One region of the Streptomyces sp. SD31 genome, then DNA from elsewhere that is predicted to be linked to it. Evidence: riboswitches for the same ligand, from Rfam matches in the RefSeq annotation. Region 1 holds a riboswitch; each other region holds the start of a gene.
The links. Region 1 has a riboswitch for cyclic di-AMP ahead of ACTMVF_RS32270 (C40 family peptidase). Riboswitches for the same ligand answer to the same signal wherever they lie in the genome.
Positions count from the first base shown of each region.

Region 2: it holds a riboswitch for cyclic di-AMP, as region 1 does, so the genes downstream of both, ACTMVF_RS00070 (M23 family metallopeptidase) here and ACTMVF_RS32270 (C40 family peptidase) in region 1, are expected to answer to the same signal.
Region 3: it holds a riboswitch for cyclic di-AMP, as region 1 does, so the genes downstream of both, ACTMVF_RS33215 (LysM peptidoglycan-binding domain-containing protein) here and ACTMVF_RS32270 (C40 family peptidase) in region 1, are expected to answer to the same signal.

Region 1 covers NZ_JBQHCX010000017.1:189,028-198,745, reverse strand. The annotation lists gene ACTMVF_RS32280 (ATP-dependent Clp protease proteolytic subunit) at 1-568, shown strand, start outside; gene ACTMVF_RS32275 (hypothetical protein) at 576-884, shown strand; cyclic di-AMP (ydaO/yuaA leader) riboswitch at 1,303-1,435, shown strand; gene ACTMVF_RS32270 (C40 family peptidase) at 1,439-1,912, shown strand; gene ACTMVF_RS32265 (LysE family translocator) at 1,996-2,610, opposite strand; gene ACTMVF_RS32260 (LysR family transcriptional regulator) at 2,767-3,690, shown strand; gene ACTMVF_RS32255 (ATP-binding protein) at 3,694-4,152, opposite strand; gene ACTMVF_RS32250 (helix-turn-helix domain-containing protein) at 4,366-5,235, shown strand; gene ACTMVF_RS32245 (DUF397 domain-containing protein) at 5,245-5,472, shown strand; gene ACTMVF_RS32240 (8-amino-7-oxononanoate synthase) at 5,558-6,685, opposite strand; gene bioB (biotin synthase BioB) at 6,832-8,052, shown strand; gene ACTMVF_RS32230 (adenosylmethionine--8-amino-7-oxononanoate transaminase) at 8,063-9,343, shown strand; gene bioD (dethiobiotin synthase) at 9,345-9,718, shown strand, end outside.
Region 2 covers NZ_JBQHCX010000001.1:17,454-27,171, forward strand. The annotation lists gene lhgO (L-2-hydroxyglutarate oxidase) at 39-1,268, shown strand; gene trmB (tRNA (guanosine(46)-N7)-methyltransferase TrmB) at 1,354-2,217, shown strand; gene ACTMVF_RS00060 (PrsW family intramembrane metalloprotease) at 2,446-3,777, shown strand; gene ACTMVF_RS00065 (aldo/keto reductase) at 3,908-4,855, opposite strand; gene ACTMVF_RS00070 (M23 family metallopeptidase) at 5,004-6,029, opposite strand; cyclic di-AMP (ydaO/yuaA leader) riboswitch at 6,041-6,198, opposite strand; tRNA gene ACTMVF_RS00075 (tRNA-Met) at 6,644-6,717, opposite strand; gene ACTMVF_RS00080 (dihydrofolate reductase family protein) at 6,765-7,907, opposite strand; gene ACTMVF_RS00085 (MarR family winged helix-turn-helix transcriptional regulator) at 7,979-8,494, shown strand; gene ACTMVF_RS00090 (GTP cyclohydrolase II) at 8,673-9,317, shown strand; gene ACTMVF_RS00095 (S8 family serine peptidase) at 9,419-9,718, opposite strand, start outside.
Region 3 covers NZ_JBQHCX010000018.1:136,239-145,956, reverse strand. The annotation lists gene ACTMVF_RS33245 (ABC transporter ATP-binding protein) at 1-59, opposite strand, end outside; gene ACTMVF_RS33240 (LolA family protein) at 132-1,433, opposite strand; gene ACTMVF_RS33235 (polyprenyl synthetase family protein) at 2,031-3,041, opposite strand; partial or broken gene ACTMVF_RS33230 (peptide MFS transporter) at 3,249-4,774, shown strand; gene ACTMVF_RS33225 (CocE/NonD family hydrolase) at 4,911-5,804, shown strand; gene ACTMVF_RS33220 (CocE/NonD family hydrolase C-terminal non-catalytic domain-containing protein) at 5,788-6,819, shown strand; cyclic di-AMP (ydaO/yuaA leader) riboswitch at 7,235-7,410, shown strand; gene ACTMVF_RS33215 (LysM peptidoglycan-binding domain-containing protein) at 7,416-8,186, shown strand; gene ACTMVF_RS33210 (HAD family hydrolase) at 8,206-9,036, opposite strand; gene fahA (fumarylacetoacetase) at 9,382-9,718, shown strand, end outside.

The sequences.
Region 1 (9,718 bases):
GCAGGACCCGTACTCGAAGCTGCTGGAGGAGCGGATCGTCTTCCTCGGCACACAGGTCGACGAGACCTCGGCGAACGACGTGATGGCGCAGTTCATGTATCTGGAGCACAAGGAACCCGACCGGGACATCTCGCTGTACATCAACTCGCCCGGCGGCTCGTTCAGCGCCATGACGGCGATCTACGACACGATGCAGTACGTCACCTGCGACGTGGAGACGATCTGCCTGGGCCAGGCCGGTTCCGCCGCCGCGGTGCTGCTGGCCGGGGGCACGCCGGGGAAGCGGTTCGCGCTGCCGGGTGCCCGCATGGTGATCCACCAGCCGGCGCTGCCCGAGCCGGTCGAGGGCCAGGCGAGCGATCTCGCCATCCAGGCCGACGAGCTGACGCGCATTCGGACCCGCCTCGAGGAACTGCTCGTCCGGCACACCGGGCGCAGCCACGAGCAGGTCAGCGCCGACATCGAGCGGGACAAGATCCTGGACGCGCAGGGCGCCGTGGAGTACGGCCTGGTGGACCGGATCATCCCCAGCCGCAAGGCCACCCTCGCCCCGCCCACGGGGCGGTGATCGACCGGTGCTTCCACCCGAGTTGCCGCCGCTGCCCGCACTGACGCGTGCGGAGGGGGAGTTGATCGACCGTTATCTCGATGTGGTGGACCTGCTCGGCCGGATCAACCCGACGCGGCACGGAGACACCTACCGCGGACTGCGCGCCGCCCAGGCGCTCGTCGGCAAGGCGACCGAGCTGCGGGACGCGCTGGCGCTGATGCACCAGCGGGGCGAGACCGAGCTGCACTCCCCCACGCTGGCGCGTGCGCTGCGCGTGCTGGACGGGGAACGCCGCACGGCCCGCGTCAGGGTGTTGCCGCGCTCCGACAGTTGACGACTCGTACAGAACGATTCCGGACGCCTCGGCCCACGAGCGAGGCGTCCGGATGGACGTCGAAACGAACCAAAAGGCTTACCCACTTTCGGCGTAGCAACCTGCCCTTTTACGCGCCCTTCAGGTTGCGCAACAGGCATGACCCCAAAGCGGAATGGGACGCTCCATCGCTGGTCCGGGGCTCGTCGAGTACCTGGACACCCGGTCGAACACGGGGGTGTCCACCCGAACGGGCGAGTGGTGAGTAACGCCACAAATCCCCGGTTCCGTTGGGTTTTTCGTTCATCCGTGCGTCAAGATCCCTGTCTGACGACAAGCCCCCGCCACAGCGGCGGGGCGGTCCGGGCGGACGCCGAGTCCTGCCGCCGCCCGGATGACCGGTCGACAGGAGTGGATCGGCAGGAGTGGAGGACCCGAGCAAGACGGGTCGCCGGAGCGGACGTTCGTTCGATCCGAGCAACCCTTGGGGTGAAGCCGCGGCAACGCGGCCGGGCAACTTCGCCAGCCCGAATCCGACAGGTCATCCTTCACAGGCGGCTGACGAAGGGTTGCGCATGACTGCGCTCAATCGTGTCCCGTCGCTCATGGCCCGAGCCGGTACGGCCTCGGCTCTCACCATCGCCGCAGTGGGCGGCTCGATCGTGGCGCCCGGCTTCGCCTCGGAGGCCGAAGCCGCCACGCCGGCGACCAAGGCACTTCAGATCGCGGCCTCCAAAAAGGGCTCCCCGTACAAGTGGGGCGCCACAGGTCCGCACAGGTTCGACTGCTCCGGGCTCACGCTGTACTCGTACAAGAAGGCCGGCAAGAAGCTGCCCCGTACGGCGGCCCAGCAGTACAACAAGACCCGCCACATCTCCGCCGGCAACCGCAAGGCCGGAGACCTGGTGTTCTTCCACTCGGGGTCGAACGTCTACCACGTCGGCATCTACGCCGGGAAGGGAAAGATCTGGCACTCCCCCAAGAGCGGGGACGTCGTGCGGCTGCAGAAGATCTGGACCAGGAGCGTTTGGTACGGCCGGGTCAAGTGACCTTCCCGGGGGCGGTGACGGCAGCCTGACGCGCTGTCACCGCCCCCGGGCACCGGATGGAGGGCCAGTCGCCGGAAAGGGCGTCAGACGGCCACCAGGGGCCCTGCGAGGAGTGCCACGCCGAAGGCCGTCAGCGCGGCGCCGGTGACGGTCGTGACCGCCCGGGCGACGCGAGGTCGGCGCAGCCACCTGCCGAGCCGGTCCACCAGCAGGGCGACGACCTGGAACCAGACGAGCGCGATCGCGAGCACGATCAGCGCGAGCAGCAGCGTCCGGGGCAGCGCCGGGGCGCCCGCCGGCACGAACTGCGGCAGCACGCTGAGGAACGTGAGCGACGCCTTCGGATTGAGGGCGTTGGTGACGAAGCCCTGCCGCAGCGGTCGCGCGGTGGAATCCTCCTGCGCGCCCTCCCCTTGCGGGTGCCGCTGCCGCAGCGCCTGGACGCCCAGATAGAGCACATAGACGCCGCCCACCACCTGGAGCGCGCGCAACAGCGCCGGTACGGCGGCCAGGACCGCGGCGACTCCCACCACCGCCAGCGTCACATGGACCAGCAGCCCGGCCCCGATCCCGAGCGCACAGGCGATGCCGGCCCGGCGGGAGACGAGGGCGTTGCGTACGACGACGGTGAAGTCGGCCCCGGGCATGGCGACCAGGCCGGCGGAGACCCCGGTGAAGGCGATGAGCTGAGCGTCCATGCGGCCAGCCTGCCGTGCGGGAGCCTTCAGCAGGTATTTCGAATATTCTGGGTATGCCTTAAGCAATGCTTTAGGCAGGCATCCTTAGGCAGACAGCCTTAGGCAGACATCCTCAGGCAGTCACCCGTCGGCACCGCGCTCGAAAGGGACCCAACCATGTACGACCCGACCCGCCTCGCCGCCTTGGTGGCGGTCGCCGAGGCGGGTTCGATCACCCGGGCCGCCGAGCGCCTGGGCTACACCACGCCCGCGCTCTCCCAGCAGCTGGCCAAGCTGGAGCGCGAGGCGGGTACCGCCCTTCTGGTGCGGCACCACCGCGGGGCGCGGCTGACCGGTGCGGGCGAGTTGCTGGTGGCCCGGGCGCGGCGGGTGCTCGACGAACTCGACCGGGCCCGGCACGAACTGGCCCGGCTGACCGGCCTGACGGGCGGCACCCTCCGGCTCGGCACCTTCCAGACCGCGGGCATCCATCTGCTGCCGCCGGCCCTCAGCGCGTTCCGCCGGGCGCATCCGGAGGTGGAGCTGACGGTCGCCGACTACGAGCCGTCGGCCGGTGTCGCCGCCGTCGCGGCCGGCGAGGTCGATCTGGCGCTGACGCACGCCTACGCACCCGGCGACCCGGTCCCGCTCCCGTCCTCCGTCGGCGCCGAGCCGATCCTCGTCGAGGAGCTGGTCCTGGTGTCCGCTCCGGGCCACGCCCTCACCAGCGGGGCCGCACGGCTGCCGCTGACCGAGCTCGCGGGGCAGCCGCTGATCAGCATGGCGCCGGACGCTCCGGCCCGGCGGGGCGTCGAGGCGGTGCTGGCCCGGGCCGGGGCCACGCCCTCGGTCCTGGTCCCGACGCCGGGGTACCTCCTGGTGTGCGCGCTGGCCAGCGCGGGGCTCGGGGTCGCGGTCGTACCGGAGATGGTGGCGCGCACGTCGGTCACGCCGGTCGGGGTGCGGGCGCTGGAGGGCGGCGAGCTGCGCCGTACGATCTCGGTCGCGTTCCGCAGTGACGAGGCGGCTCCCGCCGCGGACGCCTTCCGGGCGCTGCTGCGCGGCACGTTCGGACGGGCCGGGCAGTCGCAGCAGCCGTGAGGGTTACGGCTCTTGCTGTCCCACGACCGGCACCGGCTCCGCGGCCGCCGTCCACGGCAGTTCGATGGAGACGGTCTTGCCGCCCTCGCGGGTGGGCCGCACTCTCAGCTTGCCGCCGCACTCCGCGGTCAGCCAGCGGATGATGACCAGGCCACGGCCGTTGTCCTGCTGGACGGCGGCCGGCAGCCGCTTGGGGAAGCGCGGGTGGCTGTCGGTGACGCCGATGCGCAGGTGTTCGTCACGGTCGAGTTCGAGGTCCACCGTGAAGGTGGGTGACTGTCCGAGGGTGTGCTGTACGGCGTTGGTGGTGAGTTCGGAGACGATCAGCCGGATGGTGTCGGCCGTTTCCGTGTCCGGTGGCAGTCCCCACTCCGCGAGGGTGGTGACCACATAGGCCCGGGCCGCGGAGACCGAGGCTGGATCGCTCGGCAGAGTGACGGATGCTTCCAGGTGATCTGCCATGGCGACGTCGTCCCTTTCCCAACGGGACCGCAGTCCGACACGGAGCGGATGGTTCGAGTACGGTCCCGGACTGGTGCTTCGTCGCCAGACTGCCATTACCAGGGCCGTCAGGGTGCCGATCCACCAAGATATGCATATATCTGTCGCTCGAAGCGGTGAACTCTGCGACGGCAGAGCGTATTTGGGCGGCTCGGTTGGAGTAAGGAGTTGCCCATGCAGCACGGTCCCGCGGTGCGCCGCCGGAAACTGGGCGCGGAACTGCGTGCGTTGCGCACCGGGGCCGGGCTCACCAGTGGTGAGGCGGCCCGGCTGGTGGGCTGGCACCAGTCCAAGGTGAGCCGGATCGAGACCGGCGCCAGCGGGGTGAAACCGGCCGATGTGCGGTTACTGCTCGACGCCTACGGCGTACAGGACTCCCAACTGCGGGAGTTGCTGCTGGTGTTGGCGGGATCGGACGAGGGTGGCGGGCGGCATCACTGGTGGCACGCGTACCGCGGAGTGCTGCCGCCGACGTACCGGGACTTCATCAGCCTGGAGTCCCAGGCGAGCGCGATGCGCACGCTGGAGACGTCCGTGGTGCCCGGGCTGCTTCAGACGCCGGAGTACGCCCGGGCGGTGACGCGGGCCGCAGTGGGCGGGTTGGACGACGCCGACGACGAACGGCTCGACGCGCTGGTCGCGGTCCGTCTGGCCAGGCAGGACGTGTTGCACGGCGATCCGCCGTTGCAACTGAGCGCGGTGCTCGACGAGGCGGTGTTGCGCCGGGAGATCGGCGGGCCGGCGGTGATGGCGCGGCAGCTGAGGCGGCTGATGGAGGCGGCGCGACTGCCCCAAGTCCGGCTGCAGGTCCTGCCGTTCGCGGCCGGGGAGCACATCGGCATCACCGGGCCTTTCGTTATCTTCTCATTTTCGCGCACTTCTGATCTGGATGTGGTTGTTCTCGACCACTTGACGAGTAGCCTCTACCTCGAACGGAAAGAAGACCTCCAGGCCTACACGGAGGCCTTCAACGCCCTTCGGATCCACGCCCTTTCGCCCGAGGAATCGCTGGATTGCATCGCCGCGATAGGCGGCGGCGCGTAAGGAGGCACCATGACCGCACTGCCTCGGAACGTCCCTTCCACCACCGACCTGCAAGGCGTGCGATGGCTGCGCAGCAGCTACAGCACGGGAGCGAACAACTGTGTCGAGACGGCACGGCCGCACTCCGGTCCCTGGACCGGACTGCTCGCCGTGCGCGACTCCAAGGACCCGGCCGGACCCGCGCTGCTCTTCTCCCCCGAGAGCTGGGCGGGCTTCACGACCGCGTTCCAGTCCTGACCATTCACCCTTGACCATTCCGATCAGTTCTGACCAACTCTGATCAGTTACGCCAGGTGCGGCGGCAGGGCCGTGTCACGCCGACTCATGGTCGTGTCTCGCCGATGACCCGTACAGCGCGTTCGATCTGCCCCTCGGAGAGGTCCGCGCGGGCGGTCAGCCTCAGCCGTGAGATGCCGTCGGGGACGGAAGGAGGACGGAAGCAGCCCACGGCGAGGCCTGCCGCCCGGCACTCGGCCGCCCACCGCACGGCCTCTTCGGGGGACGGCGCGCGCACGGAGACCACGGCGGCGTCCGGACGTACGGCTTCCATGCCCGCGGCTGTCAGCCGGGTGTGCAGTTCGTTCGCGACCGTGCGGGCTCGCGCCGCACGCTCGGGCTCGCGGCGCAGCAGTCTCAGTGCCGCCAGGGCCGAGCCGGCCGCGGCGGGGGCGAGGCCCGTGTCGAAGATGAACGTCCGGGCCGCGTTGACCAGGTGGTCGATCACCCGGGCCGGGCCGAGGACGGCTCCGCCCTGGCTGCCGAGCGACTTGGACAGCGTGACCGTCACGACGACGTCATCGGCGCCCGCGAGTCCCGCCGCGTGCGGGGCGCCGCGGCCGCCGTCGCCGAGCACGCCGAGGCCGTGGGCGTCGTCGACGACCAGCCCGGCACCGTGTTCCCGGCTCACCTCGGCGAGCCCGCCCAGCGGGGCGGCGTCGCCGTCGACCGAGAAGACGGTGTCGGACACGACGACGGCGGGCCCGTCGTGCGTCTGCAGCGCCTTGCGCACGGCGTCCGGTTCGGCGTGCGCGACGACCTGTGTGGTCCCGCGCGCCAGTCGGCAGCCGTCGATCAGCGAGGCGTGGTTCCCCGCGTCGGAGACGATGAACGAGCCGTGTGGCGCCAACGCCGTGACCGCGGCGAGGTTGGCCGCGTAGCCGGACGAGAAGACCAGCGCCGCCTCGAAGCCGCAGAAGTCGGCCAGCTCGCGCTCCAGCTCGGTGTGCAGCTCCGTCGTGCCGGTGACGAGCCGGGATCCGGTCGCACCGCCGCCCCATGTCCGGGCGGCCCGCGCCGCGCCCTCGGTGACCTCGGGATGGTGGGCCAGGCCCAGGTAGTCGTTGCTCGCGAGGTCGAGGAGCGGCGAGTCGGCGGGGCGGGGGCGCAGGCTCCGTACGAGTCCGGCGCGGCGGCGCAGCTCCGCCTGCTCGTCGATCCAGCCGAACGCCATGGCTCCTCCGGGCTTTTGTAGGCAGTGCACAGACACTAGTCGCACGACCGACGGCGCACGGTGTGGCAATACCCACACATCGAAGTGACAGGGTTGTCCGAAGTCTCCTTGGCTCGGAGCCCCTCCGTACGTCAGGATCAGCTCCCATGGACCTGCTGAACACGCTGGTGGACAAGGGGCTTCGGCGCGAGCTGCCGACCCGCGAGGAAGCCTTGGCCGTCCTCGCCACTTCCGACGACGACCTGCTCGATGTGGTGGCCGCGGCCGGCAAGGTACGCCGGCAGTGGTTCGGCCGACGGGTGAAACTCAACTATCTCGTCAACCTCAAGTCGGGCCTGTGCCCGGAGGACTGCTCCTACTGTTCCCAGCGGCTCGGCTCCACCGCCGGCATCCTGAAGTACACCTGGCTCAAGCCGGACGAGGCCTCGCAGGCCGCTGCCGCCGGTTTGGCGGGTGGCGCCAAGCGGGTCTGTCTGGTGGCGTCCGGGCGCGGCCCGACCGACCGTGATGTGGACCGGGTCTCCGACACCATCAAGGCGATCAAGGACCAGAACGAGGGCGTCGAGGTGTGCGCCTGTCTCGGTCTGCTCTCCGACGGCCAGGCGGAGCGGCTGCGCGAGGCGGGCGCGGATGCGTACAACCACAACCTCAACACCTCGGAGTCCACGTACGGGGACATCACGACCACGCACACCTACGCCGACCGTGTCGACACCGTGCAGAAGGCGCACGCGGCCGGTCTGTCCGCCTGCTCCGGCCTCATCGCGGGCATGGGCGAGAGCGACGAGGACCTGGTCGACGTCGTCTACTCCCTGCGTGAGCTGGACCCGGACTCGGTGCCGGTCAACTTCCTGATCCCGTTCGAGGGCACCCCGCTGGCCAAGGAGTGGAACCTCACCCCGCAGCGCTGTCTGCGGATCCTGGCGATGGTGCGGTTCGTGTGCCCGGACGTCGAGGTGCGCATCGCGGGCGGCCGTGAGGTGCATCTGCGCTCCATGCAGCCGCTCGCCCTGCACCTGGCCAACTCCATCTTCCTCGGCGACTACCTCACCAGCGAGGGCCAGGCGGGCAAGGCCGACCTGGAGATGATCGCGGACGCCGGCTTCGAGGTGGAGGGCGCCGACGAGGTGACGCTGCCGGAGCACCGGGTGACGGCCGGGGGCGGCTGCGGCTCGCACGAGAGCGCGGGCTGCGGGTCCCAGGAGAGCGCCGGGTGCGGTGGGCACGACGGTGCCGGGTGCGGGTCGCACGAGGGTGGCGGTGTGTGCGGTACGGCCGCTGCCGCGCCGGTCTCCACCGAGCCGCGCACCGACCTGGTCGCCGTACGCCGTCGGGGCGCCGGAACGGACCTCGCGCCCAATGCCTGACCCGCACCCCATGCCCGACCTGACCGTGCCCGAGCTGCTGGAGCTCGACCGGCGGCACGTCTGGCACCCGTACGGCCCCATGCCCGGCCGCATCGAGCCGCTGGTCGTGGAGTCGGCCGGCGGGGTGCGGCTGAAGTTGGCGGACGGCTCGGGCGAGCTGGTCGACGGCATGTCGTCCTGGTGGTCGGCGATCCACGGCTACAACCACCCGGTGCTCAACGAGGCCGCGCGCGAGCAGCTGTCGCGCATGAGCCACGTCATGTTCGGCGGGCTCACGCACGAGCCCGCCGTACGCCTGGCGAAGCTCCTTGTCGACATGTCGCCCGACGGCCTGGAGCATGTCTTCCTCGCCGACTCCGGGTCGGTGTCGGTCGAGGTCGCGGTCAAGATGTGCCTGCAGTACTGGCGTTCGCTGGGCCGCCCCGGCAAGCAGCGGCTGCTGACCTGGCGCGGCGGCTACCACGGGGACACCTGGCAGCCGATGTCGGTGTGCGACCCCGAGGGCGGGATGCACGAGCTGTGGACCGGCGTGCTCCAGCGCCAGGTGTTCGCGGACCCGCCGCCGACAGAGTACGAGGAGTCGTACGCCGACCATCTGCGGTCGCTGATCGCGCGGCACGCCGACGAACTGGCCGCGGTGATCGTCGAGCCGGTGGTGCAGGGCGCGGGCGGGATGCGGTTCCACTCCCCCACGTATCTGCGGGTGCTGCGGGAGGCGTGCGACGCGCACGACGTACTGCTGGTGTTCGACGAGATCGCGACCGGGTTCGGGCGCACGGGCGCGCTGTTCGCGGCGGAGCACGCGGCGGTGACGCCGGATGTGATGTGCGTGGGCAAGGCGCTGACCGGCGGCTACATGACGATGGCCGCCACCTTGTGCACGGCGCGGGTGGCCGACGGGATCTCGCGGGGCGAGGTTCCGGTGCTGGCCCACGGCCCGACCTTCATGGGCAACCCGCTGGCGGCCGCGGTCGCCTGCGCCTCGATCGAGCTGCTGCTCGGCCAGGACTGGTTGGCCGAGGTCAAACGGATCGAGGCGGGGCTGCGGGAAGGGCTGGCCGACGCGTCGGACATTCCGGGCGTGAAGGATGTCCGAGTCCTCGGCGCCATCGGGGTCGTACAACTCGATCACGACGTGGACATGCAGGCGGCGACCGCCGCCGCCGTACGTGAGGGCGTGTGGCTGCGGCCGTTCCGCGACCTCGTCTACACGATGCCGCCGTACGTCACGGGTGACGCGGACGTGGCACTGATCGCCCGCGCGGTGTGCGCGGCGGCGCGGGAGGGCTGAGATGCCGGTACTGGTGATCACGGGAACGGGCACGGAGGTCGGCAAGACGGTCACGACGGCCGCGGTCGCCGCGGCCGCCGTGGCGGCGGGCCGGTCGGTGGCGGTACTGAAGGCCGCGCAGACGGGCGTACGGCCGGACGAGCGCGGCGACGCCGAGGAGGTCGCGCGACTCGCCGGTGCCGTGACGATCGCGGAAGTCGCCCGGTATCCCGAGCCGTTGGCGCCGGCGACGGCCGCGCGCCGCGCCGGCCGCCCGCCGGTCCGGCCGCACGAGATCGCCGAGGCCGCCGCCAAGCTGGCCGCCGAGCACGACCTGGTGCTGGTGGAGGGGGCGGGCGGGCTGCTCGTCCGTTTCGACGAGGCGGGCGGCACGCT
Region 2 (9,718 bases), on a different contig from region 1:
CGTTTGAACGCGTTGTCAGTGGCGCAGTGCACTATCGGATGCAGGAGGTGGTGCAGGTGCGGCCGGGGATCGTCTACGACTGTGACGTGCTCGTGATCGGTGGGGGGATCGTCGGGCTGTCCACCGCGTATGCGATCACGCGGGCCGCACCCGGCACGCGGGTGACCGTGCTGGAGAAGGAGCCGGGTCCCGCCCGGCATCAGACGGGGCGCAACAGCGGGGTCATCCACAGCGGGATCTACTACCGACCGGGGTCGCTGAAGGCGCGGTACGCGGTGCGGGGCGCCGCCGAGATGGTCAAGTTCTGCGCGGAATACGGCATCGCGCACGCCGTCACCGGCAAGCTGATCGTCGCGACCGAGCGGGAGGAGCTGCCGCGGCTGCACGCCCTGGTGCAGCGCGGGCGGGAGAACGGGATTCCGGTCCGGGAGCTGGGCGCCGCGCAGATCGCGGAGTACGAGCCCGAGGTGCGGGGGCTCGCCGCGATACACGTCGGGACGACGGGCGTGTGCGACTTCGTCGGGGTCGCCCGGCAGCTGGCCGAGGCGTCGGGGGCGGAGATCCGGTACGGCGCGCAGGTCGAGCGCGTCGACCGGCGGGCCGAGCTGGGGGTCGCCGTACGGACCACGCGCGGGGACGTGGTGCGGGGGCGGGTGCTGGTGAACTGTGCCGGGCTGTACTGCGACGAGGTGGCCCGGATGACGGGGGACGAGCCGGAGGTGCGGATCGTGCCGTTCCGGGGGGAGTACTACTCGCTGGCGCGGCCCGAGCTGGTGCGGGGGCTGGTGTATCCGGTGCCGGATCCGGCGTTCCCGTTCCTCGGAGTGCACCTCACCCGCGGGATCGATGGGGATGTGCACATCGGGCCCAACGCGGTGCCGGCGCTGGCCCGGGAGGGCTACAGCTGGGGCGTGGTACGGCCGCGGGAGGCCGGGGCGACGGTGGCGTGGCCCGGGGTGTGGCGGATGGCGCGGCGGCACTGGCGGTACGGGGCCGGGGAGCTGCGGCGGTCGGTGTCCAAGGGTGCGTTCGGCGTGGCGGTGCGCAGGCTGTTGCCGGCGGTGACGGCGGATGATCTGGTGCCCGCGGCGGCCGGGGTGCGGGCGCAGGCGGTGTTGCGGGACGGAACGCTGGTGGACGACTTCCTGATCCGGGAGGGGCCGAGGGCGGTGCATGTGCTGAACGCGCCGAGCCCTGCGGCGACGGCTTCGCTGCCGATCGGGCGGGAGGTGGCGCGCAGAGCGTTGGCGGTGCTCGGGGAGGCTTGAGCGGCCGAGGGGGGCGCGAGGGTGCCGGCCGTGACGGTCGCGGCCCGGAGGGTGGTCGTGCGGAGCACGTAAAATCGACCCCACTGTGTCTGACTCCCTCAACGCCCCCGACGTCTCCCGGCCCGGTACCCCCGGTCAGCCCGGCATTCCCGGCATTCCCGGCGAGGACCACTCCGGCCACGTCCCCGGTGTCTCGGTTCGGCACACCCGGGCCAAGGGTGAGCCCCGGTTCCCGGACGGGCCCAGGCCCGACCCCGCCGGGTCGCACTTCGAGCGGCGGATCCGGAGCTTCCAGCCGCGGCGGAGCCGGGTGACCGCGGGGCAGGCGGACGCCTTGCAGCGGCTGTGGCCCAAGTGGGGGCTCGACATCGACGGCCGGGGCGTCGTGGACCTCGCCGAGCTGTTCGGGAACGACAACCCCGTCGTGCTGGAGATCGGCTTCGGGATGGGGGAGGCCACGGCCCAGATGGCCGCCGCCGACCCCGGCACCAACATCCTCGCCGTCGACGTCCACACCCCCGGGCAGGGCAACCTGCTCAATCTGGCCGACCAGAACGGGCTGTCCAACATCCGGGTCGGCAACGGGGACGCCATCATCCTGCTGCGCGAGATGCTCCCGCCCGACTCGCTCGACGGGCTGCGCGTCTACTTCCCCGACCCCTGGCCCAAGAAGCGGCACCACAAGCGGCGGCTCATCCAGCCCGAGTTCCTCGGCCTCGCCGCGACCCGGCTGAAGCCCGGTGCCCTCGTGCACTGCGCCACCGACTGGGAGCCGTACGCCGAACAGATGCTCGAAGTGCTGACCGCGCACCCCGCCTTCGAGAACACCCAGGACGACGGCGGTTTCGCGCCCCGTCCCCCGTTCCGGCCGCTGACCCGTTTCGAGGGGCAGGGACTGGACAAGGGTCATGTGGTGAACGACCTGCTCTTCCGGCGCGTACAGCGGTAGGAGCAGCGGAAGAACGTCCGGCGGACGACCGGATGGGACGAACATCCGGTGGACGACCGGGTGGGAAGAGCATCCGGTGGACGACCGGGCGGGAAGAGCATCCGGCCGACGACCGGACGAACAGCACCGACAAGAGCATTTACAGCAGAGCACCGAAGAAACCCCCACCGGCGCCAGAGCCCCTCGCGCTGCTGCGGGCGGCGCCCCTGCCTCGTTAGGGTCAATGCCGTGGCCACCTGTCCCCCGTACCCGACGCCCCCCACCGGCCCCACCAGCGGCGCACGGCGGCACGCGCACTGGTGGCAGAAGCGGTGGGTGCGTTATGGCGCGCTCAGCACGCTGCTCGCGCTCTCCGGGCTGGTCATCCTCGCCCTGGTACGTGAGCAGACCGGCACCGAAGGGTTCCTGGTCGGGCTCGGACTCGCCATCCTGCCCGTGCCGCTGCTCGTCGCCTCCTTCCGGTGGCTGGACCGGGTCGAGCCGGGGCCCTGGCGCAATCTGCTGTTCTCGTTCGCCTGGGGCGCCTGCGCGGCGGCGCTGATAGCGATCGTCGCCAACAGTTTCGCGACCAGATGGATAGCGACCGCGACGGCCGACCCGTCGCACGCGGACACCCTCGGCGCGACGGTCATAGCGCCCGTCGTGGAGGAGACCGCGAAGGCCGCCGCCGTCCTGCTCGTCTTCCTCTTCCGCCGACGGGACTTCACCGGGATAGTCGACGGCGTGGTGATAGCGGGGGTCACCGCCACCGGCTTCGCCTTCACCGAGAACATCCTCTACCTCGGCACCGCCTTCGGTACCGACCAGCTCTCCGGCGACAGCGGTATCGCCTCCGTGACCGCGGCGACCTTCTTCGTCCGGGTGATCATGTCGCCCTTCGCGCACCCCCTCTTCACGGTCCTCACCGGCATCGGCTTCGGCATCGCCGCCCTGTCGGGCGAGCGGCAGCATGCGCGGCGCGTCCTCCTTCCCCTCTCCGGGCTGCTGCTCGCCATGGGCATGCACGCGCTGTGGAACGGCTCGTCGGCCTTCGGGGAGTTCGGGTTCTTCGCCGTGTACGCGGCCTTCATGGTGCCCGCGTTCGGGCTGCTGACGTGGCTGGTGATCTGGACCCGGCAGCGTGAGCTGCGGACCGTGCGCGAGGAGCTGCCCGCCTATGTCGTCGCCGGGTGGCTGACGCCGGGCGAGCCCTTCGTGCTCGGCTCGATGCGGGCCAGGCGGATGGCACGGCAGTATGCGCGGCGCCGTGGGGGGCGGGCTGCGGCTCGGGGGGTGGCGCAGTACGAGGCGTACGCCACGTCGTTGGCCTTCCTGCGGCATCGGGGGCGGCGCGGGCGGGCCGGGGCCGACTTCGCCGTACGGGAACGGGAGTTGCTGCACGAGTTGTGGCGGCGTCGGGAGCTGGCGCGGCCGGCGCTTGAGCATGCGGGGGCCGCGCAGGCTTGGTCGGCGTACGGGTATGGGGCGCCGGTGCCGGTTTACTGGCCGTCGTATGGGCAGCCGTACGGGCCCAGGTACGGGACGGCGCCGTATCCCGCGTACAACCCGTATCGGACGTGAGCGTCGGGGGGCGGAGTGGTTGGCTCGCCCCCGCCGCCCTTACCCGTCCCATCCTGAAGGCGCTCCGCCCCTTCAACCCGCCAGGGGGCTGCCGCCCCCTGGGCCGGCGCCGGGGAGTGATCCTCAGTGCTCAGGCCGAGGCCTCCGTCAGCTTCCCCAGTTCCTCGTCCGTCAGCCTCAGTTCCGCCACCCCCAGCAGCGCCGGCAGCTGTTCGAGTGTCCGGGCCGAGGCGATCGGGGCGGCTACCGTCGGCTGGGTCGCCAGCCAGGCCAGGGCCACCGTGGCCACCGGGGCCTCATGGGCCTGGGCGACCTCGTCGAGCGCGGCCAGCACCCGTCGGCCACGCTCTGTCTCCAGGTACTTGCCGGCGCCCTGGGCGCGCGGGCTCTGTACCGCCGTGTCGGCGCGGTACTTGCCCGTGAGGAAGCCGGACGCGAGGGCGTAGTACGGGACCGCCGCGAGGCCCTCCCGTTCGGCGAGGTTCTGGAGCTCGCCCTCGTAGGTGTCGCGGGAGACCAGGTTGTAGTGGGGCTGGAGGGCGACGTAGCGGGCCAGGCCCTCGCGGTCGGAGAAGGCGAGGGAGGCCGCCAGCCGTTCCGCCGAGATGTTGGACGCGGCGATGTGCCGGACCTTGCCGGCCTTCACCAGGTCGTCCAGGGCGCCGATGATCTCCTCGACCGGCACTTCCGGCTTGTCGAAGTGGGTGTAGTAGAGGTCGATGTGGTCGGTGCCGAGGCGGCGCAGGGAGGCGTCCGCGGCCGCCTTGATGTTGGCCGCGGTCAGGCCCTGGAAGTCGGGGTGCTGGCTGACCTTCGTGGCGATCACGACGTCGTCCCGGTTGCCGCGCGCCTTCAGCCAGCTGCCGATGATGGTCTCGGACTCGCCGCCCACGTTGCCCTCGACCCACGCCGAGTACGAGTCGGCCGTGTCGATGAAGTTGCCGCCCGCCGCCGCGTAGGCGTCGAGGACGGCGAAGGACTGGGTCTCGTCGGCGGTCCAGCCGAAGACGTTGCCGCCGAGGGAGAGCGGGAAGACCTCTAGGTCGGAGGAGCCGAGCTTGCGCAGGGAAGCAGTCATGCTCCATATCAACGCCCTTGGCGGAGGGCGCTCTTCCACGCCCGCCGCAAAGTTCCCGTAAACAAGCGGACCCCGGCGCTCCGGAAACCGGCAGCCCTGACGTCGGGGGTTGCCGTCAGGACCGCCGGGGATCAGACGTGGGGGAACCTCAGGGCGTGAGCCCCTTGCCGCGCAGCCACACCAGCGGGTCGATGCCGCTCGTGCTGCCGTCGGGGTGCACCTCCAGGTGCAGGTGCGCACCGGTCACGTTGCCCGTGGCGCCCACGCGTCCGATGACGTCGCCCGTGTTGACCTTCTGGCCGACGCTCACGCTGATCGAGGACTGGTGCGCGTACCAGAGCTCGGTGCCGTCGTCGAGGGTGAGCACCGTCTTGTAGCCGTACGACCCGTCCCAGCCGGCGAAGGTGATCGTGCCGGAGTGAACCGCCTTGATCAGCGTGCCGGTGGGGGCGGCGAAGTCGAGGCCCGTGTGGTAGCCGGAGGACCAGTAGGCGCCGGCCTGACCGAAGGTCGAGGTGATGGTGTACGAGGAGGTCGGCAGCGTGAACTGCTTGGCCAGCTCGGCGAGGCGCTCGGCCTCGGCCTTCTTGCGGGCCTCCTCCTCGGCCTTGGCCTTCGCGGCGGCGGCCTTGGCCTCGGCTTCCTTCTCCGCCTTGGCGGCCGCGGCGGCGGCCTCCTTCTCGGCGGCGGCGACGGCGGCCGCGGCGGCCTTGTCGTCGATCTGGTCCTGCTGCAGCTCGGCCTGCGCGATGATCCGGCTGCGCAGCGCCTCGCCGGCGTCGGTGGTGCCCTGCGCGGTCTCCTCGGTCGCCGTGCCCATGGTGCTGAGGGCGGTGGCCGTGTCCTCGGCGGGCTCGGCGGAGTCGTCGGAGATCAGCGGCAGGTCCGGCATGGTGATGGCGACCGGCGGCTTGCCGCTGTTCGCGCTGGCCATGCCGCCCGCGCCGACGGCGGCTATGACACCGACGCCGAGAACCGTGGAGCTGCGGGCGAGTCCCCCGCCGCGCTGCTTGGAGACGCGATGCCTGCCGCGTACGGGACGAATGGATTCCGCAGTGGGGTTCCACTCCTCCAACGGGCCCTCGTCGGTGCGGTAGCGGTCGTAGCCGAAGCTGTCGGTACCGCGTTGGCTCGGCACGAACGGGGCTTGCTGGGCAGGCCTGTTGGACGCCACGTGGGCGTGCTCCTTTCCTTCCTTCTCGCCTACCGGGTTAGCTGACGGGTTCGGAGCAGGAAGGTCTCCTACGCGCGTATACCGGCCGTGAGTTCACGGCGGCATCCATGCGATTCACCCCAAGGTGGTGGTTCCCCGGTTCCCTTGCGGGATTCGGCGCGTGCGCACGGAGCCGCCTCTTGTGACGGCTGGGACGACCGCGCTGCGTTATCGAACGTTAATAGACGCGGGGTGCGGATTCCAAGCTGTTCCACTTGATCATTAACTAATTTCGCCCGGACTTACGGGTCATGAGCGGCCTAAATCGGGCGAGTTGGCCGGGACTCAGGAACCACACAGGTATTGACGGTATGTCAGTTGTTATGCGGAGGGCAGTCAGCCGATCACATCCGGTGACAACGATCAAGGCCGTCGTACGGCCATGAGAGCCAGGTCGTGCGCCATGCCGCCCCGCAGGACGCAGAGCAGCCGGACGGACCGGCGCGCGTACGAGATCCGCCGTTCATCCCACCTCACCAGGGCTGCTGCCGAAGTGGGGGGCGGGAAGCGAGTCGGAAAATCGTCGAGAAAACACTCAGGGCCGGAACCAATTGGTTCCGGCCCTGAGCTTTCAGTAGCGGGGACAGGATTTGAACCTGCGACCTCTGGGTTATGAGCCCAGCGAGCTACCGAGCTGCTCCACCCCGCGGCGATGACTCAATAGTACGCCATCCGCAGGACAGAAAGCACACGCCTTTACCGGCGCCACGGCAGCAGGTGACCATTCGGGGCTTTTGCCCGATTCTCGTACTCCGGCATGACCAGGACATCCACCCCCTCCCCCGCCAGCAGCCCGCTCCCGTCGGCGCCCACCACGAACGTGTCCGGCTCCCGCCAAGCCGTCACCACCCGCCGCACCCCCGCTTCCAGGATCAGCCGCGCGCAGGGCGCCGGCCGGGAGGCCCGCCGGGTGCACGGCTCCAGGCTGCTGTATACGGTCGCCGACGCCAGCCTCGGATCACCGGTCGCGATCTTCGCCAGCGCCGCCTCCTCCGCATGCACCACGGGATCGCCGCCCTCCCTGGAGTGCCCCCGCGCCAGCTCCGTGCCGTCGGCCGCCACGACCACCGCCCCGACGCTGAAGGCGGTCTTCGACGGCGGGCACTGCGCCGCCAGGTCACACGCCAGTGCCAGCCAGTGCCGATCCGCGGCGGAGGGAAGAGTGCCGACGCCGGGCGCCGTCGGCTCGTAGCGCATCAGGACGACGTCCTCGATCCGTCGCGCCTCCAGCAGCCGGAGCCGGCCGCCCTGATACCCACCCGGCCCGAACAGCCGCGGTGCGTCCGGGTCCCCGACGAACAGCGGCGCCAGCACCAGCTGCACCTCGTCCGCGAGGCCCTGTTGTAGCAGCTGCGTGTGGATCGTGCCGCCGCCCTCGACCATCAGCCGCTCGACGCCGCGCACCTCGCCCAGGTGCTCCAGCAGCCCCCGCCAGTCCAGGTCCGCGCCCAGTGCGACCACGTCCGCCGCGACCGGCGTCCGCCGCAGCCGCTCCGCGCCCTTCTCCGTCGTATAGACGATCTTCTCGCCGCCCGTGTGCCAGAAGTTCGCCGCCGGATCCAGTTCGCCGGACGCGCTGACCGTGACCTTCAGCGGATACGCCGGTTTGCCCGCCGCCACCCGCGCGGCCCGCCGCTCGGCCGAGTTCACCAGCAGCCGGGGATTGTCCGCCCGGATCGTGCCGGCACCGATGAGGATCGCGTCCACGGAGGCCCGTACCTCGTCGACGCGGTCGAAGTCGGCCGGGCTGGAGAGGAGCAGGCGCTCGGGGGTGGTGTCGTCGAGGTAGCCGTCCAGCGAGACCGCGGCGGACAGCAGGACGTAGGGGTACGACGGCATCGGCGCGCTCTCCGGCTCGGTCGGGGAAACTCGGGCTTGGTTCAAGTTTGAAACAAACCTACACTGGGGGCATGACGACTCGCTGGCTCACTCCCGAGGAGCAGCGCGCCTGGCGCGCCTACATCGCCTCCGCCGCCCTCGTGGAGGACGCGCTGGACCGGCAGCTCCAGCAGGAAGCCGGCATGCCCCATCTGTATTACTCCATCCTCGCCACCCTGTCCGAGACTCCGGAGCGCCGGTTGCGCATGACCGATCTCGCGGAAGGGCTGAAGATCACCCGCAGCCGGCTGACGTACGCCGTGACGCGCCTGGAGAAGGACGGGCTGGTGCGGCGCGAGGACTGCCGCTGGGACAAGCGCGGCAGCATCGCGGCGATCACCGAGGAAGGGATGCGCGTCCTGGAGCGCACGGCTCCGGGGCACGTGGAGACCGTACGGGCGCTGCTCTTCGACCGGCTGACCCCGGAGCAGGTCCGACAGCTGGAGGAGATCTTCACCGCGGTCGCCGAGGGCTTCCAGGGAGAGGACGCGCACGCCACCGCCGACGACGTGCCCTGGCGGCGGCGCTCCGGCAAGTCCTGTTCGTGAGGCAGGAGTCGGGAGGCAAGAGTCGTGGGGCAGGAGCAACGAGGCCCGAGTCCGACCGGCCTGTGACGCGGGCGACAAACTTGTTGCTTCAAATTTAAAGCATGGGGTAGGGTCCTGCACCGAGGAGCTGCTTCAAATCTGAAGCAGCCGGCCCACGTACGGAACCCGGAGATCCCGCATGCCCGACTTCACCGCCGCCGCCACCCAGCGCGCCCGCGTCCGGGTCCCGCTGCGCTTCCACGACGGTTACTCCGTGGACGCCGAGCTGGTCACCTTCCACGGCCTGACCGACGGCCAGGAGCACGTGGCCGTCGTCCTCGGCGACCCGGCCCCCGGCACCACCCCGCTCGTCCGGCTGCACTCCGAGTGCCTGACGGGCGACGTCTTCGGCTCGGCCCGCTGCGACTGCGGCCCCCAGCTGCGCGAGGCCGTCGAGCGCATTGCCGAGCGCGGCGGGGTGCTGCTGTACCTGCGCCAGGAGGGCCGCGGCATCGGGCTCTACAACAAGCTGGACGCGTACGCCCTCCAGGACCAGGGCCTCGACACCTACGCCGCGAACGCCGCCCTGGGCCTGCCGGAGGACGCCCGCGACTACACGGCGGCCGCCCAGATGCTCACCGCCCTCGGCATCGGCGAACTGGACCTGCTCTCCAACAACCCCGACAAGGCCGACCAGCTGCGCGCCCTCGGCATCCAGGTCCAGGGCCGCGTCCCCACCGGCGTCTTCGCCACACCGGACAACGTCCGCTATCTGCGCGCGAAGGTCCTGCAGACCCAGCACACGCTGCCGCTGGGGGATCTCGCGGGGCTGAACGTAGGCTGAGCGGACGGCAGCACGCGGCAGACAGAACGAAGGGGCGGGTGTCCTGATCGGACACCCGCCCCTCGGCCATGCGTCATACGACTAGGGCCGACTACGGCCGACTACGGCGTGACCTTCTCGATCGTCACCCCGCCGACACCCGCGGTCGTCCCGCGCGTGTTCACCAGCCGTACCTCACCGAAGAGCTGCCGGCCCTCGGGCACGGCCCGCGCGACCGTGACGTTCGCCGCCACCTTCGCCGAGTCGCCCGTGCCGAGCTTCACCTGCGTCGACTCGTCGACCGTGACCGAGCCGAGCGCGGAGGAGAAGAACGCGTCCCGGTAGTCGTACTCGGTGGAGCCGGACGGCACCTCGAAGCCGACAACCTCGACGGTGTACTTGCCGGCGGCCGGGTTGGCGAT
Region 3 (9,718 bases), on a different contig from region 1:
GCGATCACCGTACCGACGCTGTCGTGCTCGTCGGCCTCCGCGGCGGGCAGTTCCTCCATGGGCTCCTCAGGCTCCTCGCCTCGTGATGCGCGTACGTGCGCCTACCTGCGCGTACGGCGGTTGGTTACGGCCTACTTCGCCGAGTCGGCCGCCTTCACGAGCGCATCCTTGTCGACCGCGCCCACGTAGACCTTGCCGTCGTCCGTGACCAGGGCGTTGATCAGGCGGGTCTTGAAGACCGTGCCCGAGCCGAACTTCCCGGTGACCTTGTCGCCCAGAGAGTCGAGGAAGCCGCCCATGTCGCCGCCGACCTCGGCGCCGGAGGGGATGCCCTCGCCGCCGGTGTCGAAGACGGCCACGGAGTTCCAGCCCTCGCCTATGACCTCGGGACCGCCCTCGGCCGACTTGCCCGACTTGCCCTCGGACTTCGGGCCGCCGAACTCCTTCTCGAGCTCCTTGCGGAACTCGTCCTCGGACTTGGTGCCGCCGTGCTCCGGAGCGGCCTTTTCCAGCTCGTCCTGCTCGGTGACCTTCGCGCCCTTGGGCGGGGTGAAGTCGAAGGTGGAGGCGGCCGGCTTGGCGAAGCTGACCTGGGTGAAGCCCGCGTCGATCACGGCCGCGCCGCCGCTGGACGGGGTCAGCGTGAACTTCAGCGGCATGCCGGTCTTGGCGTCCACGGCCACCGTGATGGCACCGACGGTGGTCCCGGACTGCTTGGGCTTGATGAGCAGCCGGTACGCGTCCCGGCCGGCGACCTGCGCGGTGCCGTCGACGGTGACGGAGGTGGTGTCGTCCACCGCCTTGAGGGCTTCCTCGGTGAGGTCCTTGGGAGTGGCGGGCACCTCTTCGGGCGCGCCCTGCTCGCCCTTCCCCTTGTCCTTCCCCTGGCCCTTCCCGGCCCCCGGCTCGTCGGCGGTGCCGTGGAAGACCTCGTTCGACTTACTGTCGTAGCCCCAGATGTCCTTGCCGTTGTGGATGAGGCTGTACTCGGAGGCGTTCTCCAGCAGGGAGAGCTTCTGCTTGTCCTCGCCGTCGAGGGCGACGCGCAGGGTGTGCGTGCCGGACGCCAGCTCGGTGAGCTTGGCGGACGGGTCGGCGGACGATCCGTCGCCCGAGCCCGAGCCCATGGCGCCGGACGCGAGGCTCGACTCCAGGCCGCCGAGGTCGGGCAGACCCAGATCGGTGGTGATCTTGAAGGTCCCGGACAGCTGCTGTACGTCCGACTGGGCGATCTTCTCGATGAGTTGCTGCGCGGTGATCTCCGGCAGGTCCGGGTCGCCGGAGTCGGCGATCGCCGGGACGAGCCCGATGGTCGCCGCCGCGACTCCCACGACCGCGACCGGGACGACGTACCGCGCGGCCTTGCGCCGTCCGGCGCGCAGGTCGTCGACCTCCCCGGCGGTCGTACTGTCGTCCGATGCGTACGGTGCCATGTGTGCCTTACCTCCGTCGTCGGCGGCGGCTGTCCGTCTCGTTTCCTCGCCCGCGAGTCTCTCGACCCCGCACTCGTCCACCTTGAGCCGCCATTCTCACCCGAATCGGTGAGGAGTGGTGATTTCCGTGGTGTCCATATGACCAAATCGGCCAGGGAGATTCGTCAGCCTGCGGAGCCAACTCCGCGTACACCTGGGGTATGACACGGGGAGGCTGCGACTCCCCCGACCCGTAGGGGTTGGACGGGGAACCGCCTCCCGCAGGGAGCTCGGAGGCCGGTGGAGGTCGGCGTAGAACGAATTCGGCTCGGCCTTCAGGGTGTTGAGGAGGGCGGGGTCCTTCACGGTGCCGGTGCCGATGCCGATGCCGATGCCGGTGAGGCTGTGCCCCCACAGCGGTGACGACTGCGAGCTGCCTTCACAGGACTTTCCGACGCCGGCCCAGGCATTCCAGCCCGTCTGGGGCCCCTCTGGGGGAGTTTCAGGACAAGGCCCGCAGAGCCGAAGCGGGGGCCCAGGGGGCGCCAGCCCCCTGGCGGGGTCGAAGGGGCGGAGCCCCTTCAGGAGGGGACGGGTAAGGGCGGCGGGGGCGAAAACCTACCCGGCCCGATGCACCACCGCGTCGCACAACTCCATCAACGCAGCCTTGGCATCAATGTCCGGCAACGGCGCCAACGCAGCCCGCGCATCCTCCGCATACCGCACCGTGTCCCGCCGAGCCTGCTCCAACGCCGGATGCACCCGAAGCTGAGCCAACGCCTCCGCAAGCCGCGCGTCGTCGCTCAGATCGGAGTCCAGCAACTCGCACAACGCGATGTCGTCCGCGAGCCCCAACCGCTCGGCCCGCTCCCGCAACCGCAGCACCGGCAGCGTGGGAATCCCCTCCCGGAGGTCCGTCCCCGGCGTCTTCCCGGACTCATGGGAGTCACTGGCGATGTCCAGCACGTCATCCGCCAGCTGGAAGGCAACCCCCAGCCGCTCCCCGTACTGGGTCAGCACATCGACCACGGTCTCATCGGCGCCGGACATCATCGCCCCGAACCGGCACGACACCGCCACCAGCGACCCGGTCTTCCCACTCAGCACATCGAGGTAGTGCTCCACCGGATCCCGCCCGTCCTGCGGCCCCGCGGTCTCCAGGATCTGCCCGGTGACCAGCCGCTCGAACGCCTCGGCCTGCACCCGCACCGCCTCGGGCCCGAGGTCGGCCAGGATGTGCGAGGCGCGCGCGAACAGGAAGTCCCCGGTCAGCACGGCGACCGAGTTCCCCCAGCGGGTGTTCGCGCTGTCGACACCCCGCCGTACCGCCGCCTCGTCCATCACGTCGTCGTGGTACAGCGTCGCCAGATGGGTCAGCTCCACCACCACCGCCGACGGCACGACCCCCGGCGCATACCGGTCCCCGAACTGGGCAGTGAGCATCACGAGCAGCGGCCGGAACCGCTTTCCACCCGCCCGCACCAGGTGCTGGGCGGCCTCCGTGATGAAGGGGACCTCACTCTTGGTGGCTTCGAGCAATCCCTCCTCGACAGCCGCCAATCCGGCCTGGACATCGGCTTCCAGAGCCTGGTCCCGCACGCTCAGCCCGAACGGCCCGACGACGGTCACGAGGGGTCTCCTGTCTGCTGGTGTCTTCTGGCGGTCACACGGTTTGTCGATAGGTCGCTGCCATCACTCAAGTCAGCGTATCCGGTCACGTTTCGATCACTGATGCCGCCCACCCGTCCACCATGGGCGGTATTGGATCACGACCGGTATGTTTTTGATCACGTGATAAGGCCGGATATCCATCGACTTATAGGGAAGTACCGGTCCGTGTCCCGAACCGAAGTCGATATCGAGCCCGAGAGCGGCCCCCGACCCGCTCCGACCACGCCGTCTTCGGCCGGCCCAGAGGCCTGCTCACGCTCTCCGGCCTGGAGGTCTGGGAGCGCTTCTCGTTCCTCGGCATGCAGGCCATCCTCGTGCTGTACTTCGCGGACACGGTCGCCCACCGCGGGCTGGGCATGTCGGCCGGAACCGCCGCCTCCGTCTCCGCGGCCTCCGTCTCCGCCGCCTACGGCACCCTCGTCCATCTGGTCACCGTCGCCGGCGGCCGGCTCGCCGACCGCGTCCTCGGCTCGTACCGCGCGGTGCTGTGGGGCGGCATCCTCATCACCTGCGGCCACTACGCCATGGCGGTGCCGACCGCCGACATGACCTGGGTCGGCCTCGGCCTGATCAGCGCGGGCACGGGCCTGTTCAAGCCCAACGTCGCCACCATGGCCGGCAAGCAGTACCGCACCGACGACGACCGCCGGGACGCCGGGTTCGCCTTCTCCTACATGGCGATCAACATCGGCGCCTTCGCGGGCCCGCTGATCACCGGCTGGCTCGGCGACCACAGGGGCTGGCACCGGGGTTTCTGGGCGGCCGCGATCGGCATGACGTTCGGCCTGGTGCAGTACGTCGTCGGCCGTCGCCACCTGGCCGGACGCAAGCACACCGCCGAGTTCGCGCTGTCCCCGCAGGCCATGCGCCGGGCGCTCCGCCTGATCGCCACGGGCCTCGTCGCCACCGCCGCGGTCGCCGTCCTCCTCGCCGCCGCCGGCCGACTCACCATGGACCGCTTCGTAGACCTGCTGACCCTCGTCTCCGTGATCGCCCCGGCCGTCTACTTCGCGGTGATGTTCGCCGGCCCGCGCGTGACCCCCGAGGAACGCGGTCGTCTCCGCCCGTACAGCGTCCTCTCCCCCGCCTCGGCGGTCTTCGACCTCATCCCCTTCCAGGCGTACTCGACGATGACGCTGCCGTCCTCGACGGACGCCGAGACATCGATCCTCGGCTTCGACTTCCCCGCCGGCTGGTACGCCTCCGCCCTCGGCGCCTTCGAGGTCACCCTCGCGCCAGTCGTCGCCGCGCTGGGGGTCCGGATGGGGCACGGACAGCCGCACGCCTCCAACAAGATCGCGATAGGGGTCGTACTCGGCGGCCTGTCCTTCCTCCTGACGGCGCTGCCGGCCTCGGGGCCGCCTGACCACTCCTCCGACGACCACCTCGTCTCCGTCTGGTGGATCGTGGGTTCGTACCTGCTGCTCGACCTCGGCGACATCCTCCTGGAGACCTCCGGCATGTCGGCCACGAGCAAGCTCGCCCCGGCCGCCTTCGCCGGTCAGACCATGTCCCTCTGGTTCCTGTCCCTGGCCCTCGCCAACGGCATCCAGGCCCAAGCGGTCAAGCTCTACGACGACGTCTCCCAGCCCGCCTACCTCGGCCTCAACGGCGCGATCGCGGTGGCCGCCGGACTGGCCATGACGGCCGCGGCACCCTGGCTGCGCCGCACGATGCGCCCAGTGCACTGACCGGACACCACGCACACCGTGCACTGGCCCGACACAACGCATCCCGAGCGCCGACCGGACACGACGCACCCCATGCACCGACCGGACACGTCGCACCGGGCGCACCGGGCGCACCGACCAGACGGGGATCCCGCTCATGCACATCCGTACGTCCTTCCCCCACGAGACGAATCACGAGGACATCTGGATCCCGCTCCAGGACGGGACTCTGCTGTACGCGCGCGTGTGGCGCCCACTGACGGACGAGCCCGTACCGGCGCTCCTCGAATACCTGCCGTACCGCCTGACCTACTGGGACCGCACGCCGCGACCACCAACGCCACCCCCGGTACGCCGGCCACGGCTACGCCTCCGTGCGCGTGGACATCCGGGGCACGGCAACAGCGAGGGCATGCGGAGGGACGAGTACTCGGCGACGGAGCTAGCCGACGGGGTCGAGGTGGTCAACTGGCTGGCGGCCCAACCCTGGTGCAACGGCAGGGTCGGCACGTTCGGCATCTCCCGGGACGGCTTCAACTCCCTCCAGATCGCGGCCCTCGCGCCCGAGCCGCTCAAGGCGATCGTCACGGTCCGCTCGACGGACGATCGCTATGACAACGACGCGCACTACCTCGGAGGTTCCGTCCTCGCCGTCGACATGCACGCCTGGGCGTCGACCATGCTCGCCTTCGTCGCCCGCCCACCGGACCCGCTGTATGTCGGCGACGCCTGGCGGGACATGTGGCTGGGGCGGCTGGAATCCGTCGAACCGTTCCTGCACACCTGGCTCGGCCATCAGACCCGCGACGACTACTGGCGCCACGGCAGCGTCTGCGAGGACTACGGCGCGATCGACGCCGCCGTACTCGCGGTGGGCGGCCGGCACGACCCGTACCGCGACACGGTCCTGCGCCTCGTCGAGCACCTGCCCGCCGACCGCGTCCGCGGCCTGATCGGCCCTTGGTCGCACCAGTCCCGGACCGGGGCCTGCCGCCGGGCCCGGCGATCGGCTTCCTCCAGGAGACGCTGCGCCGGTGGGACCACTGGCTGAAGGGCGAGGACACCGGCGTCTGTCCGACCCCCTGCCGCGCGTCTACGTCAGCGACTCCCACCGCCCGGCCACGGTGTACCCCACGCTGCCGGGCCGCTGGGTGGGCGAGCCGGCCTGGCCCTCTCCCCACGTGCGGGGCGTGACGTACGCCTGCCAGGGCGCGCCCGTCCACGCGCGCTCCCCCATGCACACCGGTATCGACGCCGGCCGCTTCTTCCCCTTCTGCAATGACGCCGACCTGCCGCCCGACCAGCGGGAGGAGGACGCGCGATCGGCTTGCTTCGACTTCGAAGTGGGTGAGGTGACCTGGGTGTTGGGATGGGTGTTGGGACGACCGAAGGTGCGATTGCGGCTGACCTCGGAGGTGCCGAGCGGGCAGGTCGTCGCCCGGCTCTGCGACGTGGCACCCGACGGCGCCTCGACCCTGGTCACGCGTGGCGTGCTGAACCTGTCGGCGCGCCACGGCCGGGACCGTACGGTGCCGTGGGAGCGGGGTGCCACCGAGGCCGTCACCTTCGAGCTGCACGGCATCGGCCACGCCTTCCCGCCCGGTCACCGCATCCGCCTCGCCGTCTCCTCCGCGTACTGGCCGTGGGTCTGGCTCCAGCCGGACTCGGCGGCGGGCTTCACGCTGGAACCGGCAGGCAGCTCCCTGGAACTTCCGGTACGCCTGCGCGCGTTGGACGAATCAGCGGACGACACGGTGATCACCTTCGAGGAACCGGAGCAGGCGGAGCCGCTCGGCGTGAACTCCCCCATCACGCTGGACGAACCGCGCCCCGAGCGGCTCGTCGTGCGGGACGTCGCCAAGGGCGAGTGGCGCCTGGAGGTCGACCCCCGGTACGGCGGCACGCGCGTGTACCCCGACGGCCTGGAGTTCACCGAGGACGCGCTGGAGACGTACACCATCGACGAGTCGTACCTCTTGTCGGCCCGTACTCGCTCGGGTTGTCGGCCCGTACCCGCTCGGACTGGTCGATCCGGTTGCACCGCCCGAAGACGGCATGGAACGTGACAGTGCGGACGTGCTCGCAGATCAGCTGCGAAAAGGGGCATTTCATCACCTTCAACGAGGCCATCTGCGCGAAGGACGAAGAGGTGCTATTCCACCGGACATGGGAGAAACAGACCCAACGGACGGCCGGTTGACGACGAGTTGGAGCCATTGCCCGATTTGCCGCTCTTGTGGACGCCAGTGAATTGGGTCACTCGCACCCAGTCGCACGCCCCACCGGACCCACCCCCTTCCTTCCTTGCGTCAAGCGCAAGTTGAGGCTTGGCAACCGCAAAGGATCAAGCACCCCATACGCATCAGACCATGGTCAACCGGCATGACAGGTGACCATGGCACTTGTTCCGGGCGTGTGCTCTCGCATACGTTCCCGCTCAGTCGGGCGGACGCCGAATCCTGCCGCCGCCCGAGCCACCCACCCACGCACTCACTCACGCACGGCAGGAGCGGGGGACCCAGGTAAGTCGCCGGACCGGACGCCTTGATGGCGCACCGAACCGGCTCGGGGTGAAGTTCGCGCTACCGCACGGCGGCGCGGCCGGGCATCTCCCGCCCGAACCCGACAGCTCACCTCGCAGGCGTCGGAGAGGAACAGCGCCATGGCCCGAGGCAAGCACCGCCGCCCCAGAACCAACCCGCTCACCCGCCACGTCGTCGCAGCCGGAACCGGTACCGCAGCCCTCGCGCTCCCGCTCCTGAGCGCGACCACCGCGAGCGCCGCACAGCCGGCCCAGGCCCCCGCCGTCGCGCAGTCGGCACCACAGTCCGCGCCATCCGCAGCGAAGGCCAAGTCCGTCACGTACACCACGAAGAAGGGCGACACGCTCTACGGCATCGCGGACCGGTACGACGCGCAGGGTGGCTGGCGGCAGCTCTACAAGGACAACCGCAAGTCCATCGGCGACAACCCCCGGCTGATCCACCCGGGCGTCGACCTGAAGGTCCGGGCGACGAAGGCCGCCACGGCGAGCAAGAAGGCCGAGAAGACGTCCGCACCGGCCAAGAAGTCCGCCGTCGCCCACGCCACCACGGCCTCCGTGAAGTCGTACCCGGACAACCTCGACGGCTGGATCCGCAACGCGCTGGACATCATGGCGCAAAACGGAATCCCCGGGTCGTACGACGGCATTTACCGCAACGTGATGCGCGAGTCGTCGGGCAACCCGGCCGCCATCAACAACTGGGACTCCAACGCGGCGGCGGGCACGCCGTCCAAGGGCCTCCTGCAGGTCATCGACCCCACCTTCGCGGCCTACCACGTCCCGGGGACGGTCTACGACCCCTTCGATCCGGTCGCGAACATCACGGCCGCGTGCAACTACGCGGCCGCGCGGTACGGCTCGATCGACAACGTGAACGGCCCTTACTAAGAGCTCTCGCTGAAGACCCTCACTGGGCGATATCGGTCAAGATCCCCGTGAACAGCCTCTCGAGGACGACGGCAATGCCGTCGTCCTCGTTCGAGAGGGTGATCTCGTCGGCGACCGCCTTGAGTTCGGGGTGCGCGTTGGCCATCGCGACGCCGCGGGCGGCCCAGTCGAACATCGGGATGTCGTTGGGCATGTCACCGAAGGCGATGGTCTGGTGCGCGCCGAGACCGAGATGCTCGGCGGCGAGCGCCAGACCGGTCGCCTTGGTGACGCCGCATGGCTGGAGTTCGACGGTGCCGGGCCCCGACATGGTGACCGTGGCGAGAGAACCGACCACCGCGCGCGCCGTCGCCGCCAACTCGTCGTCGGACAGGGTGGGATGCCGTAGCAGCACCTTGCTGATCGGCTCGCACCACAGGTCGTCGCGGTGCCGGACGCGTACGGCGGGCAGGGTGGGGTGGGGCATCAGGTACCCGGGTTCGATGAGCGTGAGCCCGTCGACGCCGTCCTGGTCGACGGCCGCGTATACCTCCCCGACCTCGGCCTCGATCTTGCCGAGCGCGGTCTCCGCCAACTCCCGGTCCAGGGTGATGGACCAGAGCAGACGGTCCGCGCCGGCGTCGTACAACTGCGCGCCCTGTCCGCACACCGCGAGCCCCGTGCTGCCCAGGACATCGAGGAGCGGCCGCACTCTGGGCGCCGGCCGCCCCGTCACGACGAGGTGCTGGGCACCGGCCGCCGCCACCAGCGCGAGCGCGTCGAGGGACCGGTCCGAGAGCGTGTCGTCGCCGCGCAGCAGCGTCCCGTCCAGGTCAGTGGCAATGAGTGAATATGCGATGGGTGGGGCCATGATCAGAGAATACGGACAGGACGCCCCATCGACTCGATGCGAACCGGACGGCTGCTGTGTTCACATGCGTTGACATCAGTTCCGGTTCCGCTGCTGTTTCCGCTTTCCCTTCCACGCCGCAACTGCCCTCCCCCTTTTGCGATTTCACCCCCACGTGGTGCTCGCAAGCTCCTTGACGGTGATGTCCGTGCGGTTGGACACACGTCGGCCGACTGCCCCGACCAGGAGATTCGTCGACTTCGGCGACGCGGGCTCCGCACTGCCCAAGACAGGCGACTCACCCGTAACGTGTGCCCGACCACATGGCAATGGCATACGGAGCGTATGAGAGTGAGGCAGCACCCCATGCCCCCCTTCGATCTCCCCGAGGGCGACCCCTTCGGCACGCACAACCTTCCGTACGGCGTCTTCTCCCTCCCCGGCTCGGACTCCGCACACCGGGTCGGCGTCCGGCTCGGCGACCACGTCCTCGACGCGGGCAAGGCGGCGTACGCGCTCGGCTCGCCGTACGCCCCGCTGCTCGCGCAGGACTCGCTGAACCCGCTGCTCGCCGCGGGCCACACCACCTGGTCGGACGTACGGCGCGCGCTGACGGCGTGGGTGACGGTCCCGGCGCACCAGGAGGCCATCGCGGACCTCCTCCACCCGCTGTCCTCAGTGACCCTGCACCTCCCCTTCGAGG